Regions from separate parts of the Paenibacillus sp. B46(2026) genome, predicted to be linked through region 1. Evidence: a T-box and tRNA genes for the amino acid it is inferred to sense, from the RefSeq annotation. Region 1 holds a T-box; the other holds one or more tRNA genes.

What was found. The T-box of region 1 lies ahead of ileS (isoleucine--tRNA ligase). A T-box ahead of a tRNA ligase gene usually reads a tRNA of that ligase, here a tRNA-Ile.
Region 2: it has a tRNA-Ile gene. The T-box ahead of ileS (isoleucine--tRNA ligase) is inferred to sense a tRNA for this amino acid. The anticodon was not compared.

The regions. Positions count from the first base shown of each region.
Region 1 is NZ_CM165907.1:4,594,532-4,602,775, forward strand. It holds gene ileS (isoleucine--tRNA ligase) at 1-1,438, opposite strand, end outside; T-box leader at 1,861-2,152, opposite strand; gene AC1S8V_RS20625 (DivIVA domain-containing protein) at 2,210-2,719, opposite strand; gene AC1S8V_RS20630 (YlmH family RNA-binding protein) at 2,867-3,649, opposite strand; gene AC1S8V_RS20635 (YggT family protein) at 3,665-3,934, opposite strand; gene AC1S8V_RS20640 (cell division protein SepF) at 3,942-4,409, opposite strand; gene AC1S8V_RS20645 (YggS family pyridoxal phosphate-dependent enzyme) at 4,400-5,101, opposite strand; gene pgeF (peptidoglycan editing factor PgeF) at 5,108-6,007, opposite strand; gene AC1S8V_RS20655 (YlmC/YmxH family sporulation protein) at 6,059-6,451, opposite strand; gene sigG (RNA polymerase sporulation sigma factor SigG) at 6,621-7,403, opposite strand; gene sigE (RNA polymerase sporulation sigma factor SigE) at 7,515-8,237, opposite strand.
Region 2 is NZ_CM165907.1:348,365-356,608, forward strand. It holds gene rocF (arginase) at 1-358, shown strand, start outside; rRNA gene AC1S8V_RS01660 (16S ribosomal RNA) at 969-2,521, shown strand; rRNA gene AC1S8V_RS01665 (23S ribosomal RNA) at 2,888-5,815, shown strand; rRNA gene rrf (5S ribosomal RNA) at 5,898-6,014, shown strand; tRNA gene AC1S8V_RS01675 (tRNA-Ile) at 6,074-6,147, shown strand; tRNA gene AC1S8V_RS01680 (tRNA-Ala) at 6,182-6,257, shown strand; tRNA gene AC1S8V_RS01685 (tRNA-Asn) at 6,259-6,334, shown strand; tRNA gene AC1S8V_RS01690 (tRNA-Ser) at 6,338-6,429, shown strand; tRNA gene AC1S8V_RS01695 (tRNA-Glu) at 6,446-6,517, shown strand; tRNA gene AC1S8V_RS01700 (tRNA-Val) at 6,524-6,599, shown strand; tRNA gene AC1S8V_RS01705 (tRNA-Met) at 6,620-6,693, shown strand; tRNA gene AC1S8V_RS01710 (tRNA-Asp) at 6,720-6,797, shown strand; tRNA gene AC1S8V_RS01715 (tRNA-Thr) at 6,822-6,897, shown strand; tRNA gene AC1S8V_RS01720 (tRNA-His) at 6,995-7,070, shown strand; tRNA gene AC1S8V_RS01725 (tRNA-Gln) at 7,082-7,156, shown strand; tRNA gene AC1S8V_RS01730 (tRNA-Lys) at 7,166-7,241, shown strand; tRNA gene AC1S8V_RS01735 (tRNA-Leu) at 7,251-7,338, shown strand; tRNA gene AC1S8V_RS01740 (tRNA-Gly) at 7,347-7,421, shown strand; tRNA gene AC1S8V_RS01745 (tRNA-Arg) at 7,428-7,504, shown strand; tRNA gene AC1S8V_RS01750 (tRNA-Pro) at 7,521-7,594, shown strand; tRNA gene AC1S8V_RS01755 (tRNA-Gly) at 7,607-7,677, shown strand; gene AC1S8V_RS01760 (hypothetical protein) at 7,945-8,244, opposite strand, start outside.

The sequences.
Region 1 (8,244 bases):
CACGAGCACGCAATTCAGCAATGCTGTGTGGAGCAAATTGTTCGCCAGTCTCCTCACATACCCAGATGTTCAGTGGAGTTCCCCAATAACGGTCACGGCTGATGTTCCAATCCACCAGATCTTCAAGGAACTTCCCGAAACGACCTTCACGAACATGACCCGGGTACCAGTCCACTTCACTGTTGTTGGCAATCAGTTGGTCCTTGATGGCTGTTGTTTGGATAAACCAGCTGTCCATCGCATAATACAGAAGCGGTGTATCACAACGCCAGCAGAATGGATAGCTGTGCTCATATTTTTCTTTGCTGAACAAACGTCCCTTCTCGGACAGATATCTCACGATATCAATATCACAATCCTTCACGAAACGTCCGGCAAAATCAGTAACCTCAGCGACAAATTTGCCTTCCAGGTCCACCATGTTCACAAAGCTGATCCCATTCTCACGGCATACACGGTAGTCATCTTCACCATGGGCAGGAGCCATGTGTACGATACCCGTACCACTTGCATCCGTTACAAAACCTGCACCCAAAATGATGTTAGCTTTCTCAGCCTGTACGTAGTTGAACGGAGGATCATACGTTTTGCCAACCAGATCGGCACCTTTCAATGCACCAATGATTTCATACTCACCTTTGGTATCTTTCATCACTTTCTCAACCAGATTGGTAGCCATGATGTACACTTCATCCTCTTGACGTACACGGGAGTAGTCCATATCCGGATTCACGGCAAGTGCTACGTGTGAAGGCAGTGTCCAAGGCGTCGTCGTCCAGGCGAGTACGAATTCTCCGCTGTCATTCAATTTGAATTTCGCTGTAGCGCTCAGGTCTTTGACGTCTTTGTACCCTTGTGCAACTTCATGGGAACTCAGTGTCGTCTGACAAGATGGACAATACGGGCTCACACGGTGACCACGATACAGCAGTCCTTTCTCGTGGATCGTCGCCAGGATGTTCCATACACTCTCGATGTAGTTGTTATCCAGAGTGATATACGGGTTATCCATATCCGTCCAATAACCGATACCTTCCGTCAGATCACGCCATTGTTGCTCGTACTCGAATACGCTCGCTTTACATTCGTTAATGAATTTCTCCACGCCGTAATCTTCGATTTCCCACTTATGGGAGATGCCGAGCTTCTTCTGTACACCCAGTTCTACCGGCAGACCATGTGTATCCCAGCCCGCTTTACGAACGACACGGTAACCCTTCATCGTGTTATACCGTCCAACGAAATCCTTGATTACGCGTCCCAGTACGTGACCGATATGCGGTTTTCCGTTTGCTGTAGGCGGCCCTTCATAAAATACGAAGTTTGGCTTGCCCTCCCGGTTTTCGATGGATCTTTTGAATGTGTTCTCCGTTTTCCATTTATCTAACACGCGTAATTCTCTGGCACGTGCCTTCTCTTTGACGTCAACTCGTTGCATGATGATCAACTTCCCTTTCTTTGGTTGGATTGTGGACCGTCCACAAAAAGCGTTTCAATCCCCCTAAATCCCCCTTGCCAAGGGGGACCCCATAGGCGCTCCGCCCTCTGGACACCCAGGATGGGTTGTCGGTGACGGATTGGTGGCGCGTATGGGCGAGGGGGGATGTGCGAAGTGCAGCCATTCTGCGGCTGTTCACTGCGTGAACGCCGCATGGCCTTACTGCGAAACCCGTGTGCCGGGTGCTTCGCTCTCCCGGCGGGCAGTTCTCTCCTTGAGGTCCCTTCGGGCCTCATGTACGTTCGCCTTGGCGAAACCCGTTTGCCGGGCGCTTCGCTCTCCCGGCGTGGGCTCTCTCCTTGAGGTCCCTTCGGGCCTCATGCACGTTCGCCTTTTTTGGACACAAAAAAGCCCCGTCCCTGGAAAGGGACGAGGCTATACTCGCGTTACCACCCTAATTCTGTTCATCACAAACCACATCCAGACAAGCTGGGTATGCTCTGTCATCAACAGCGCTTATGCCCCGCTATACTACCGCAGGGTGCCGTTATAACGTACGGCTTACGGTTCGGCTTACACACGGCACTCAAGTACACCGCTTCAGCGTCACTTCTCCGGGGAGATATTCGGCTATAACTCATCCATTGGTTTGCACCAACCACCAACTCTCTGAGGGATGAGATCATAACGTACTGAACCCGTCATGGAATCACTATTCATTATGAATATAGTTATAGCCTCTTTGCAGACAAAAGTCAACCAGGCGACAGACTAATAAATTTCTTTCATCTCCCGCTCACGGTCACGCACTTCCTGCTCCCGGCTCTCCAGCACTTCCCAACCATCCTGAGTCAACAGTTCAAGCTGCGCTTCAACAAGCGTGCGGAAACGTGCACGGTAAATCGATGCCTGCTTTTTCAGTTCTTCCACTTCCAAAGCAATTTTACGCGATTTACCCAGCGATTCGTTCACGATTCGGTCTGCATTCTTCTCTGCTTCCTTCACGATCAACTGTGCTTCTTTCTTGGCATTACCCTTCACATCATCAGCGGCTTCCTGCGCAATGATGATCGTTTTGCTAAGTGTCTCTTCAATCGTGGCAAAATGATCCAGTTTTTCCTGAACGGACAGCAACTGATTGCTCAGCTCTTTGTTCTCGCGAATGACGCCTTCGTAATCTTTGATGACTTGATCCAGGAATTCATTGACTTCATCCTCGTCATACCCGCGCAAACGTCGGGAAAATTCCTTGTTGTGTATGTCCAGCGGCGTTAATGGCATGCTGTCCACCTCCTGTAAAAGTTCCTTCCCGTCCAGAGAAGGTTTGCAGCATAAATCTTTGACTTAATGTATATCGGATACACCGCGTATTTTCTACACCTTTATGATAAACATTTCGACAAGAAAGCGGATTTTCCTGCAACAGACTCAGGCAAATTTGCCGATTTTCACTCGGCAGCGCCCTTTTTTAGTCATCCCATCCTGTTCCATAACCTTGAAACGGCCAAATCCCTGAATGGATACGACATCACCCGCTTTTAGCGATTTGGAGGGATCTTCCTCAACCTTCCAGTTCACTCGGCAGCGACCGGCTTTGATCGGCACCAGCACTTTACTGCGACTAAGCCGATACACATCTGCACAGATTCCATCCAAACGAAGAGAAGCGACCGTAATGTCCATCGTCTCCAGTTTGTTCTCCGACCATCGCATTTGATCCAAAGGAAGTAACTCTGTGAACACATGTAACCGATGCACCTGATTCAGTTGAAGCGATAAAAAAGCGCCGGTTTCCGCCGCCACCACTGTATGGCAACCGTCCTCCAGCACTTGGATATCTCCGATCTTTCCACGTTTCATCCCAAGCCCGAGCAGGGAACCCATATAGTCCCCATGCTCCAGCTCCGAGATTTTCTGATCATCAGACGTGATACTGAGCACCTGCATACCCATATCCTCATCATCCAGATACATGTAATCCGGTGCTACCAGCGCACGTTTCCGCTCAGCAGCCTCGTAACCACCATCCAGACGAATCTGAACGTCATTTCGACGATTGGCAAGAGTTTGTAAAATAAAAACCTGTCTTGGGTCAAGAAAGTCAGTTAGCTTCATGTCATGATACTTGCCTGCCCGCTCAACCCAGTCCGAAGCTTTATCTACGAAATCCCGCTCATCATGGCTAAAATGTTCGTAAATTTCACCGCTCATCTATGTCACCCTACCCTAATATGCAAAATACCGAAGTATGGAGATCAGCCCATTAAGCGCCAGTTGAAGAACGATCAGCGCCACAATCGGGGAAATATCCAGCACCCCGAACAAAGGTGGTATAAATCGACGGAATGGACTTAGATATGGTTCCACTAATTTACCCAGCCATTCACCGATAAAGCTCTCCCGTGCGTTGGGAAGCCATGACATCAATATGTAGACGATGACCATGTAGAAGTAAATTTGATATAGCGCAGATAACACAACCTCGATCTGATACAAAAACGGCTCACCTCATTCTGTTATAATCTTGCTCGCTGTCAGCCAGTATTTCCGTAATTGAGCCCTGAATTTCAACCGTATCTGGCGTACAGAGAAAAATGTTTCCGCCGATTTTGGAAATACCGCCACCCAATGCATATACCGTGCCACTCAAAAAATCAATAACGCGCAGCGCTTGGTCCTGGCGAATACGTTGCAAGTTCACCACAACGGTACGATGCGAACGCAGATGGTCGGCAATTTCCTGAGCCTCGTCATAAGAACGCGGTTCATACAGGACAACTTTAACATTTTTCTGGGAATGAATGCTCACCACATTATTCCCCCTTTGGTTTCTACGTTTATCGAGACTGGAGGTTTCAGCTTCCTGATGTTCAGCCTCATTTTCCTCCTGCGCAGCCATTCGTTCACGTTCCACAATCTCTTCCTCTTCCTGAAGTCCGAGGAAATTCATAAATTTATTCATTACGCCCATCGTGAACCCTCCTCTTTTCCTACAAGAATCGATCCTAGCCGTACCCAGGTTGCACCTTCTTCAATGGCCACTTCAAAATCATTGGACATCCCCATCGACAGCTCAGTTAATGGTTCTGCTGTAAGGGCTTGTCCATTCAATTGATCTCTCAGCTCACGCAATCCACGAAATACGGGACGCGTCAGCTCCGGATCTTCCTCATGAGGTGCCATGGTCATCAGGCCGACGACCTTGAGATTGTTGAACGAACGAATATCACGCAAAAAAGAACTTGCCTGTTCAGGCTGTAAACCATACTTGCTCTCTTCACCCGAAATATTCACCTGCAAAAACGTTTCCACTTGTATGCCAAGTGAAGCTGCTTTCTTATCCAACTCCTTCGCCAATGACAAACGATCCAGTGAATGTATGTAACGAAACTTGCCAATCACGTCTTTCACCTTGTTCGTCTGCAAATGACCGATAAAATGCCAGGTACCCTGTTGACCAAAAGCTTCCCATTTGGCCTGTGCATCCTGCCACCGGTTTTCTCCAATATGCTCAAGACCATGATCCAGCACCGATCCCGTTGTTTCCAGTGAGACGTACTTCGTGACTGCAATCACATTCACATCATCACGATGACGGTTACTGCGCCGACATGCATCCTCAATCTTCTGATTTACCTGTTGTATACGCTCCTCCAATGACACAGAGGGTCACCTCTCTTCCAGCCCAATCCAGCTCGCCATCCGCCCTGTAACCCCATTTTCCTTCCGGTAGGAGAAAAATAGTTCGGGATGACAACTTGTACACCATGTTGTACATTCGATATGATCCGGCATTATTCCTGCTTTCATCATAATGTGTCGATTACATTCTTTCAAGTTTAACATCGTTTTACCGTTATTCACAGGTCGATATGCTTGTTTAGAAGCAGAATCCTCGTATTTATCATTAACCGGAGAATCCTCAAACCAAACCCGTACATGCTGCATGACCGCCTCATCCACTTCATAACAGCAATCCCCAATGGACGGACCGATGGCAGCCCGAATATCCTGTCTGCAGCTTCCATACTCCCGCTCCATCGTCTCCACCATGGATATAGCGATACCCGCAACGGTACCTTTCCAGCCGGCATGAGCAAGGCCTACAGCCTGCTGAACCGGGTCATAGAAATAAAGCGGAACACAATCAGCGTAGAAAGAAGTCAGCAGCACACCCGGCACATTTGTGACCAATCCATCCGTATCCTGTAACGCCGACTGACGATCAAGTAATCCCCTGCTCCGATCTTCAGCGGTAATTACAGCTACATGTTTGCCATGTACCTGCTCTCCACAGGTCCATGCTTCTGCTGCAAAGCCAAGCTTCTCGGTTACAAGCCTGCGGTTGTTAAGTACAACTTCAGGATCATCCCCCACATGATAAGCACAATTGAGCGTGCCATAGGGAACATTTCCGACTCCACCATGTCTTGTCGTAAACCCAACCGTTAACTTTTCAAACTGCTGTCTCCAAGGCTCCACATATAATAATAACGGGTCAGAACCAAAATCTGAATTTGGGCTCTCTGTCCGTTTAAGTAATTCCTTATCCAATACAAAGGGTTCCATTCTCTCACCTCACCACTTCCAGTGTACCAAATGAGCCACATTCTGTCTCATTTATATCGTTCGACGCTGATTACGTTCCGATCGTTCAATACGTTCCACACGTTCTGTGCGGTTATGCTGCTGTTCATCATACAGGCGCGCTTCACGATCACGCTCGTCATACGTCGTTTCCTTTACCTCATCCATCTTCACCAGAATCACATCTGAACCAATCTTCACAATATTTCTCCAGGGAATCACCAGATCCGTCCCCCCGCCAAAAAGACCCATAAAACGGCTGTACCCTGGCACTACAATCGCTTCAATTCGTCCCTGCTTCAGATCCAGCTCCAAATCACTGATCTGACCCAGACGTTTACCATCCGTAATGTTAATGACATCCTTTGTCTGAAAGTCCGAGATTTTCATGCCTCGTGCCGCTACTTCGCTCGTATTCACTTTCATTCATTTCCGCCCCCTGTTATTCCTCTTCTGCCCGTTCTTCACGCTTCTATACAATATATGTTTCAGGGGCGAAAAATGTCCTGTTTTTCATCAAATGTGGAAAGGGCCAAAACAAAAAGACGACCAACGGTATACACTGCTCCGATTGATCGTCCTTCTGCCCATCGTGTTACGACTTTACATGTTTTTGCATCTGCTGTATCGCTGATTTCTCCAGACGTGATACCTGAGCCTGGGAAATGCCAATTTCATCAGCCACTTCCATCTGGGTTTTTCCTTCGAAAAACCGCATTGACAGAATCATTTTTTCCCGCTGACCAAGACGATGCATCGCTTCACGGAGTGCAATTTCCTCAATCCACGACACATCCTTGTTTCTGTCATCACTGATCTGATCCATAACATAGATCGGATCTCCACCATCATGATAGATCGGTTCGAAGAGCGAGACCGGGTCCTGAATGGCGTCTAGTGCAAAAACAACATCTTCCTTCGGCACATTCAGTACTTCCGCAATTTCGAATATCGTCGGTTCCCGAGAGTTTTTGTTCGTCAGGCTGTCACGGACCTGAAGTGCTTTGTAAGCAATGTCCCTCAAGGAGCGAGATACCCGGATCGGGTTATTATCACGCAGGTATCGACGGATTTCACCGATAATCATCGGCACCGCGTAGGTTGAAAATTTGACATTCTGGGATAAATCAAAATTATCAATGGCTTTCATCAGGCCGATGCAACCAACCTGGAACAGATCATCGACAAACTCCCCCCGATTGTTAAAACGCTGAATGACACTGAGTACCAGACGCAGGTTGCCATTCACTAATTTCTCTCTTGCTGAGCGATCATGGTGTTGCTGTAGGGAATGAAACAATTCCCGCATTTCAGTGTTGGTGAGGACAGGCAATTTTGCGGTGTCCACGCCACAAATCTCGACTTTGTTTCGGGTCATCGTGATTTACCTCCCAAGGAGAAACATTAATGTACATTATCTCCGGGGCAGGCTTTTTTATTCGTACTTGGCACCCTTGCCAGTAATACCCATTCTGACCAATGTTGTATTTCAGACCATTTTATTGAACTCCTTGCGGAGTCTTTTAATGATTCTTTTTTCGAGACGAGAGATGTAGGATTGGGAGATTCCAAGTAGGTCCGCTACATCTTTTTGGGTCTTTTCTTCTCCATCCGTCAAGCCAAAACGAAGCTCCATAATCATTCGCTCGCGCTCCGTTAATTTTTCCAGTGCCTTGTGCAACAGTTTTCGGTCTACCTGCTCTTCAATATTCCGATAGATTGTATCGTTTTCTGTACCCAATACATCGGATAATAATAGTTCATTTCCATCCCAATCAATGTTGAGCGGTTCATCAAAAGAAACTTCAGTTCGGATCTTGCTATTGCGTCGCAGGTACATCAAAATTTCATTTTCGATACAACGTGAAGCATAGGTTGCCAGTTTGATTTTCTTTTCCGGGTCGAATGTATTAACTGCCTTAATCAGTCCGATGGCTCCTATGGAGACCAGATCCTCAATATTGATTCCTGTATTCTCAAATTTTCGTGCGATGTATACCACCAGACGCAGATTGCGCTCAATGAGCATCGCGCGAATGGCCGAGTCTCCCGAGGATAATTTTTGCAGTAAAAATTCTTCCTCTTCCCTTGTCAAAGGCGGCGGAAGTGCCTCACTTCCCCCAATATAATAGATCTCTTCGCTTTTGAGTCCCAACAAAAATAACAGACGGTAATATTGCAGCTGCGCCACCAGTTTCCATTTCACAAGCATGTACGTT
Region 2 (8,244 bases), 2.6 Mb from region 1:
GAAGGAACAGATTAAGGGACTGGGCATCCAAGCATTCACGATGCATGATATTGACCGGATGGGTATACAGCAAGTTATTGAGCAAGCAATAGCTATAGCTGGAGAAGGAACGGATGGTATTCATGTCAGCTTTGACATGGATTGTCTGGATCCACGAGAAGCTCCGGGTGTAGGGACGCCAGTACCGGGTGGTTTGAATTACCGAGAGGCACATTACGCATTGGAGCTACTTGCTTCCACTAATCAAGTTACGTCCATGGAACTGGTGGAAGTGAATCCGTTGCTTGATCACAATAGACATACGGCAAGACTCGGGGTAGAACTGATCGCTTCGTTACTTGGTAAGCGGATTTTGTAAGCACTGAGAAGAGAAGCTGAGTGTGCATGTAGTGCTTAAGGTATGATTGTCTTCTTTATATAGAAAAAAAGAGAAAAAGAGATTTCCGAAAATCAGGGCTAGTCACAATGAATGTCCTCTGAAATCGTAGTGGATGTGACTTCCCTGGTTAAGTTTATTGGATAAGTATAATAGTAGCTTCGTAATAAGCATGCTGAGGTTAATGATAGTACAAGGGTGACAGATTACATATTAGGCGGATGAAGCAGGTTGTTTTCATTATCAAAAAAATACTTGCAATCAAAATCCGTACATGGTATATTCTAATTCCGGCCAAGAAAACACGGTATATACGGTGCGGCAAGCGAAACGGATAAGCTTCGAAAGGAACTTAAAAAAAGAGCTTGCAAAGTTGGTTCGGAAGTGTTATGATATAAAAGTTGCTGAAGAGAACGACATTCGGTAACAAAACAAGTTTGATCTTTGAAAACTGAACAACGAGTGAGTGAACATTCTGCTTGCAGAATGAACGCGAAAGTTGGAAACAAGCCTTGGCTTGGATCGACTGGAGCACAAATGAGATTTTTAATCTCGTCAGATTCAAAATGAGCTTATCGCTCTTTTCAATACTTTATTGGAGAGTTTGATCCTGGCTCAGGACGAACGCTGGCGGCATGCCTAATACATGCAAGTCGAGCGGAGTTGATAGGAAGCTTGCTTCCTGGATACTTAGCGGCGGACGGGTGAGTAACACGTAGGCAACCTGCCCTCAAGTTTGGGACAACTACCGGAAACGGTAGCTAATACCGAATAGTTGTTTTCTTCGCCTGAAGAGAACTGGAAAGACGGAGCAATCTGTCACTTGGGGATGGGCCTGCGGCGCATTAGCTAGTTGGTGGGGTAACGGCTCACCAAGGCGACGATGCGTAGCCGACCTGAGAGGGTGATCGGCCACACTGGGACTGAGACACGGCCCAGACTCCTACGGGAGGCAGCAGTAGGGAATCTTCCGCAATGGGCGAAAGCCTGACGGAGCAATGCCGCGTGAGTGATGAAGGTTTTCGGATCGTAAAGCTCTGTTGCCAGGGAAGAACGCTTGGGAGAGTAACTGCTCTCAAGGTGACGGTACCTGAGAAGAAAGCCCCGGCTAACTACGTGCCAGCAGCCGCGGTAATACGTAGGGGGCAAGCGTTGTCCGGAATTATTGGGCGTAAAGCGCGCGCAGGCGGTCATTTAAGTCTGGTGTTTAATCCCGGGGCTCAACCCCGGATCGCACTGGAAACTGGGTGACTTGAGTGCAGAAGAGGAGAGTGGAATTCCACGTGTAGCGGTGAAATGCGTAGATATGTGGAGGAACACCAGTGGCGAAGGCGACTCTCTGGGCTGTAACTGACGCTGAGGCGCGAAAGCGTGGGGAGCAAACAGGATTAGATACCCTGGTAGTCCACGCCGTAAACGATGAGTGCTAGGTGTTAGGGGTTTCGATACCCTTGGTGCCGAAGTTAACACATTAAGCACTCCGCCTGGGGAGTACGGTCGCAAGACTGAAACTCAAAGGAATTGACGGGGACCCGCACAAGCAGTGGAGTATGTGGTTTAATTCGAAGCAACGCGAAGAACCTTACCAGGTCTTGACATCCCTCTGATCGGTACAGAGATGTACCTTTCCTTCGGGACAGAGGAGACAGGTGGTGCATGGTTGTCGTCAGCTCGTGTCGTGAGATGTTGGGTTAAGTCCCGCAACGAGCGCAACCCTTATATTTAGTTGCCAGCACTTCGGGTGGGCACTCTAGATAGACTGCCGGTGACAAACCGGAGGAAGGTGGGGATGACGTCAAATCATCATGCCCCTTATGACCTGGGCTACACACGTACTACAATGGCCGGTACAACGGGCTGCGAAATCGCGAGATGGAGCCAATCCCAACAAAGCCGGTCTCAGTTCGGATTGCAGGCTGCAACTCGCCTGCATGAAGTCGGAATTGCTAGTAATCGCGGATCAGCATGCCGCGGTGAATACGTTCCCGGGTCTTGTACACACCGCCCGTCACACCACGAGAGTTTATAACACCCGAAGTCGGTGGGGTAACCGCAAGGAGCCAGCCGCCGAAGGTGGGATAGATGATTGGGGTGAAGTCGTAACAAGGTAGCCGTATCGGAAGGTGCGGCTGGATCACCTCCTTTCTATGGAGAATCGTTTCCCGCGTGGAAACATTCAAATCAGCAGGTTCTAAGAACCTGCGACAGCGATTCATTTCGGTCCGTCACTTCGGTGTGGATGAAATGAAGAGCACAAGTAACTCACTCGTTGCTCAGTTTTGAGAGCTCAAACTCTCAAACAGCTTGCTTTTGCATGGAGCTTGTTCTTTGAAAACTAGATATCGAAACGAAACAAATGCGAATTAGAACATTCCTTTTTAGCTGAACTTGTGTAAACAAGTTTCAATAAAAACGGTAGTTAATTGCTTTTGCGATGGTATTGAATGGGAGTGACTTTTGGCTTTGCGTAAGCAAAACAAGGGAAGCGAGCAGTCAAAACCGGAGCAATATGGTTAAGCTACTAAGAGCACACGGAGGATGCCTAGGCGCTAGGAGCCGATGAAGGACGTGGCGAACAACGAAACTGCCTCGGGGAGCTGTAAGCAAGCTTTGATCCGGGGGTGTCCGAATGGGGAAACCCAGCTGGGGTAATTTCCAGTTACTCACAACTGAATACATAGGTTGTGCAGAGGCATACCAGGGGAACTGAAACATCTAAGTACCCTGAGGAAGAGAAAACAATAGTGATTCCGTCAGTAGCGGCGAGCGAACGCGGAGAAGCCCAAACCAGAGAGCTTGCTCTCTGGGGTTGTGGGACGTCTCACATGGAGTTACAAAGGAACCGGTTAAGCGAAGAGGTCTGGAAAGGCCCGCCAAAGAAGGTAAAAGCCCTGTAATTGAAAGTTGGTTCCCTCCGAGACGGATCCCGAGTAGTGCGGGGCACGTGAAACCCCGTATGAATCCGGCAGGACCATCTGCCAAGGCTAAATACTTCCTAGCGACCGATAGTGAAGCAGTACCGTGAGGGAAAGGTGAAAAGCACCCCGGAAGGGGAGTGAAATAGAACCTGAAACCGTGTGCTTACAAAAAGTCAGAGCCCGTTTTAGGGGTGATGGCGTGCCTTTTGTAGAATGAACCGGCGAGTTACGTTCCCGTGCAAGGTTAAGGTGAAGAGCCGGAGCCGCAGCGAAAGCGAGTCTGAATAGGGCGAGTGAGTACGTGGACGTAGACCCGAAACCGGGTGATCTACCCCTGTCCAGGGTGAAGGTGCGGTAACACGCACTGGAGGCCCGAACCCACGCATGTTGAAAAATGCGGGGATGAGGTGGGGGTAGCGGAGAAATTCCAATCGAACTCGGAGATAGCTGGTTCTCCCCGAAATAGCTTTAGGGCTAGCCTCGGAAAACAGAGTCGTGGAGGTAGAGCACTGATTGGGTGCGGGGCCCGCAAGGGTTACCAAGCTCAGTCAAACTCCGAATGCCATAGACTTACTTCCGGGAGTCAGACAGTGAGTGCTAAGATCCATTGTCAAAAGGGAAACAGCCCAGACCATCAGCTAAGGTCCCCAAGTGTGTGTTAAGTGGGAAAGGATGTGGAGTTGCACAGACAACCAGGATGTTGGCTTAGAAGCAGCCACCATTGAAAGAGTGCGTAATAGCTCACTGGTCGAGTGACTCTGCGCCGAAAATGTAACGGGGCTAAACACACCACCGAAGCTATGGCTTGATGCTTTGCATCAGGGGTAGGGGAGCGTTGTGTTGGGGTTGAAGGTGTACCGTAAGGAGCGCTGGACACAACACAAGTGAGAATGCCGGTATGAGTAACGAAAAGATCAGTGAGAATCTGATCCGCCGAAAGCCTAAGGGTTCCTGAGGAAGGCTCGTCCGCTCAGGGTAAGTCGGGACCTAAGGCGAGGCCGAAAGGCGTAGTCGAAGGACAACAGGTCGAAATTCCTGTACCACCGTAAGCCGTTATGAGCAATGGGGGGACGCAGTAGGGTAGTGACGCGGACTGATGGATGTCCGTCTAAGCAGTAAGGCTGATGTGTAGGCAAATCCGCACATTGTAAGGCTGAGCTGTGATGGGGAGTGAAAATTACAGTAGCGAAGGTCATGATCTCACACTGCCAAGAAAAGCCTCTAGCCAGGTGATGGTGCCCGTACCGCAAACCGACACAGGTAGGCGAGAAGAGTATTCTAAGGCGCGCGGAAGAACTCTCGTTAAGGAACTCGGCAAAATGACCCCGTAACTTCGGGAGAAGGGGTGCCCCGGTAGTGTGAATAGCACGAGGGGGCCGCAGTGAAAAGGCCCAAGCGACTGTTTAGCAAAAACACAGGTCTGTGCGAAGCCGTAAGGCGAAGTATACGGGCTGACGCCTGCCCGGTGCTGGAAGGTTAAGGGGAGTGGTTAGGGAGCAATCCCGAAGCTGTGAACCGAAGCCCCAGTAAACGGCGGCCGTAACTATAACGGTCCTAAGGTAGCGAAATTCCTTGTCAGGTAAATTCTGACCCGCACGAATGGCGTAACGACTTGGGCGCTGTCTCAACGAGAGATCCGGTGAAATTTTAATACCTGTGAAGATGCAGGTTACCCGCGACAAGACGGAAAGACCCCATGGAGCTTTACTGCAGCTTGATATTGAATTTGGGTACGATCTGTACAGGATAGGTGGGAGCCTTTGAAACGTGAGCGCCAGCTTGCGTGGAGGCAACGTTGGGATACCACCCTGATCGTATCTAGGTTCTAACCTGGTACCGTAAACCGGTGCGGGGACAGTGTCAGGTGGGCAGTTTGACTGGGGCGGTCGCCTCCTAAAGAGTAACGGAGGCGCCCAAAGGTTCCCTCAGAATGGTTGGAAATCATTCGAAGAGTGCAAAGGCATAAGGGAGCTTGACTGCGAGACCTACAAGTCGAGCAGGGACGAAAGTCGGGCTTAGTGATCCGGTGGTACCGCATGGAAGGGCCATCGCTCAACGGATAAAAGCTACCCTGGGGATAACAGGCTTATCTCCCCCAAGAGTCCACATCGACGGGGAGGTTTGGCACCTCGATGTCGGCTCATCGCATCCTGGGGCTGAAGTAGGTCCCAAGGGTTGGGCTGTTCGCCCATTAAAGCGGTACGCGAGCTGGGTTCAGAACGTCGTGAGACAGTTCGGTCCCTATCTGTCGTGGGCGTAGGAAATTTGAGAGGAGCTGTCCTTAGTACGAGAGGACCGGGATGGACGTACCGCTGGTGTACCAGTTGTTCCGCCAGGAGCACCGCTGGGTAGCTATGTACGGAAGGGATAAACGCTGAAAGCATCTAAGCGTGAAGCCCCCCTCAAGATGAGATTTCCCAGTATGTAAGACCCCTTGAAGACGACGAGGTAGATAGGCTGGGGGTGGAAGTGCAGCAATGCATGGAGCTGACCAGTACTAATCGGTCGAGGGCTTATCCAAATATGCAAGTTCTAAATCGCAGGTTTCGTTTCGAATCTAGTTTTCAGAGAACAACACTCTGACATGTAAGCTAAGCTATGCGTTTGGTGGCGATGGCGGAGGGGTTCCACACGTACCCATCCCGAACACGACCGTTAAGCCCTCTAGCGCCGATGGTACTTGGACCGCAGGGTCCTGGGAGAGTAGGACGCCGCCAAGCGATTTCCCTTTGGGGTATTTTTTTTGCCCCCCTTGCCAAGGAATAAGGGATATATATTAGGGCCCTTAGCTCAGTTGGTTAGAGCGCACCTCTGATAAGGGTGAGGCCGGTGGTTCGAGTCCACCAGGGCCCATAGCAAGACCACAACAAGAAATACAACAGTGTATGGGGCCATAGCTCAGCTGGGAGAGCGCCTGCCTTGCAAGCAGGAGGTCAGCGGTTCGATCCCGCTTGGCTCCACCATTCCCTGATAGCTCAGTTGGTAGAGCACTCGACTGTTAATCGAGTTGTCACAGGTTCGAGCCCTGTTCGGGGAGCCATATGGAGAGGTGTCCGAGCTGGCCGAAGGAGCACGATTGGAAATCGTGTAGGCGTCACAAGCGTCTCGAGGGTTCGAATCCCTCTCTCTCCGCCAGATATTTTTTTAGCAAGGCCCGTTGGTCAAGGGGTTAAGACACCTCCCTTTCACGGAGGTAACAGGGGTTCGAATCCCCTACGGGTCATAATATGGAGGCTTAGCTCAGCTGGGAGAGCATCTGCCTTACAAGCAGAGGGTCGGGGGTTCGATCCCCTCAGCCTCCACCATATAATTTATTTTATAACGACGCGGGGTGGAGCAGCCCGGTAGCTCGTCGGGCTCATAACCCGAAGGCCGCAGGTTCAAATCCTGCCCCCGCAATTAACTTTCCTTTGAGAAAGTACTATGGAACCGTGGTGTAGTTGGCCTAACATGCCTGCCTGTCACGCAGGAGATCGCGGGTTCGAATCCCGTCGGTTCCGCCATTTTTTAAATTAAATATACACCGTGCCGGTGTAGCTCAACTGGTAGAGCAACTGACTTGTAATCAGTAGGTTGGGGGTTCAAGTCCTCTCGCCGGCACCACTTTTAGTATTTACATCTGAATTTGTAATAGAATGTATATTACAAGTAAAGTTGTTAATACTAAGATATTCTTAGTGGATGAATGGCTTACTCTATGGCGGTCGTGGCGAAGTGGTTAACGCACCGGTTTGTGGATCCGGCATTCGGGGGTTCAATTCCCCTCGATCGCCCCATGATTTTTTAATGGGGATTAGCCAAGCGGTAAGGCAACGGACTTTGACTCCGTCATGCATAGGTTCAAATCCTATATCCCCAGCCATTTCATTATGAGTCATTAGCTCAGTTGGTAGAGCACCTGACTTTTAATCAGGGTGTCGAAGGTTCGAGCCCTTCATGACTCACCATTATATTTTGCGGTCGTGGCGGAATTGGCAGACGCGCACGGTTCAGGTCCGTGTGGGCTAACCCCCCGTGGAGGTTCGAGTCCTCTCGACCGCACCATATATTTTGCGGACGTGGCTCAGCGGTAGAGCATCGCCTTGCCAAGGCGAGGGTCGCGGGTTCGATTCCCGTCGTCCGCTCCAATATTTGCGCCCTTAGCTCAGCTGGATAGAGCGTTTGACTACGAATCAAAAGGCCGGGAGTTCGAATCTCTCAGGGCGCGCCATTATTTTCATAAGTATCGGGATGTAGCTCAGCTTGGTAGAGCACCTGGTTTGGGACCAGGGGGTCGCATGTTCAAATCGTGTCATCCCGATTTTTTTATTTTGCGGGTGTAGTTCAATGGTAGAACTTTAGCCTTCCAAGCTAATAGCGTGGGTTCGATTCCCATCACCCGCTTCCTAGTAACGTATAGAAGAGCCTTTGCTTATAGCAGGGGCTCTTTTGTTTGAGCCTATAAGAAGAGGTGATTCTCTAAAAATCAGGGTTTAATGTGAGTAGACAACTCGGAGATGATCAGGTGAGATAAGTAAAAATCTCAACTGATGATAAACGTAGAATTACTTAAATAATTGATTTCATTTCATTCACTACGCAAAAAAGACAAGCTCCTCTCCTACGATGTATACAGGAAGAGGAACTTGTCTTTTTTGTTATAGCTAGTGATTAGTATCTTTCCAGAATGGTCTGTGTTTTCAATCCATCGGCAGGAATCAGCCAGTTGTTGTTCTCCAGCAATTGCAGCAGTTGGGTACGCAGTCCGGATACGGCTACAGCATCATCGGTTTTGAAAGAGACTTCTACGATATTCTCAATACCTGTACCTGCTGCGTTGCGGATTGGCCATACTTCGAGCGTAAGTTCTTGACCATTCCATGTACCTTCATAACGTTGGAATGTGATTGGGCCATATGCACGGGATTGAGTCAGTTGCTGCTTGCCCCAGTTGGAGGCAGACCAGTTTTT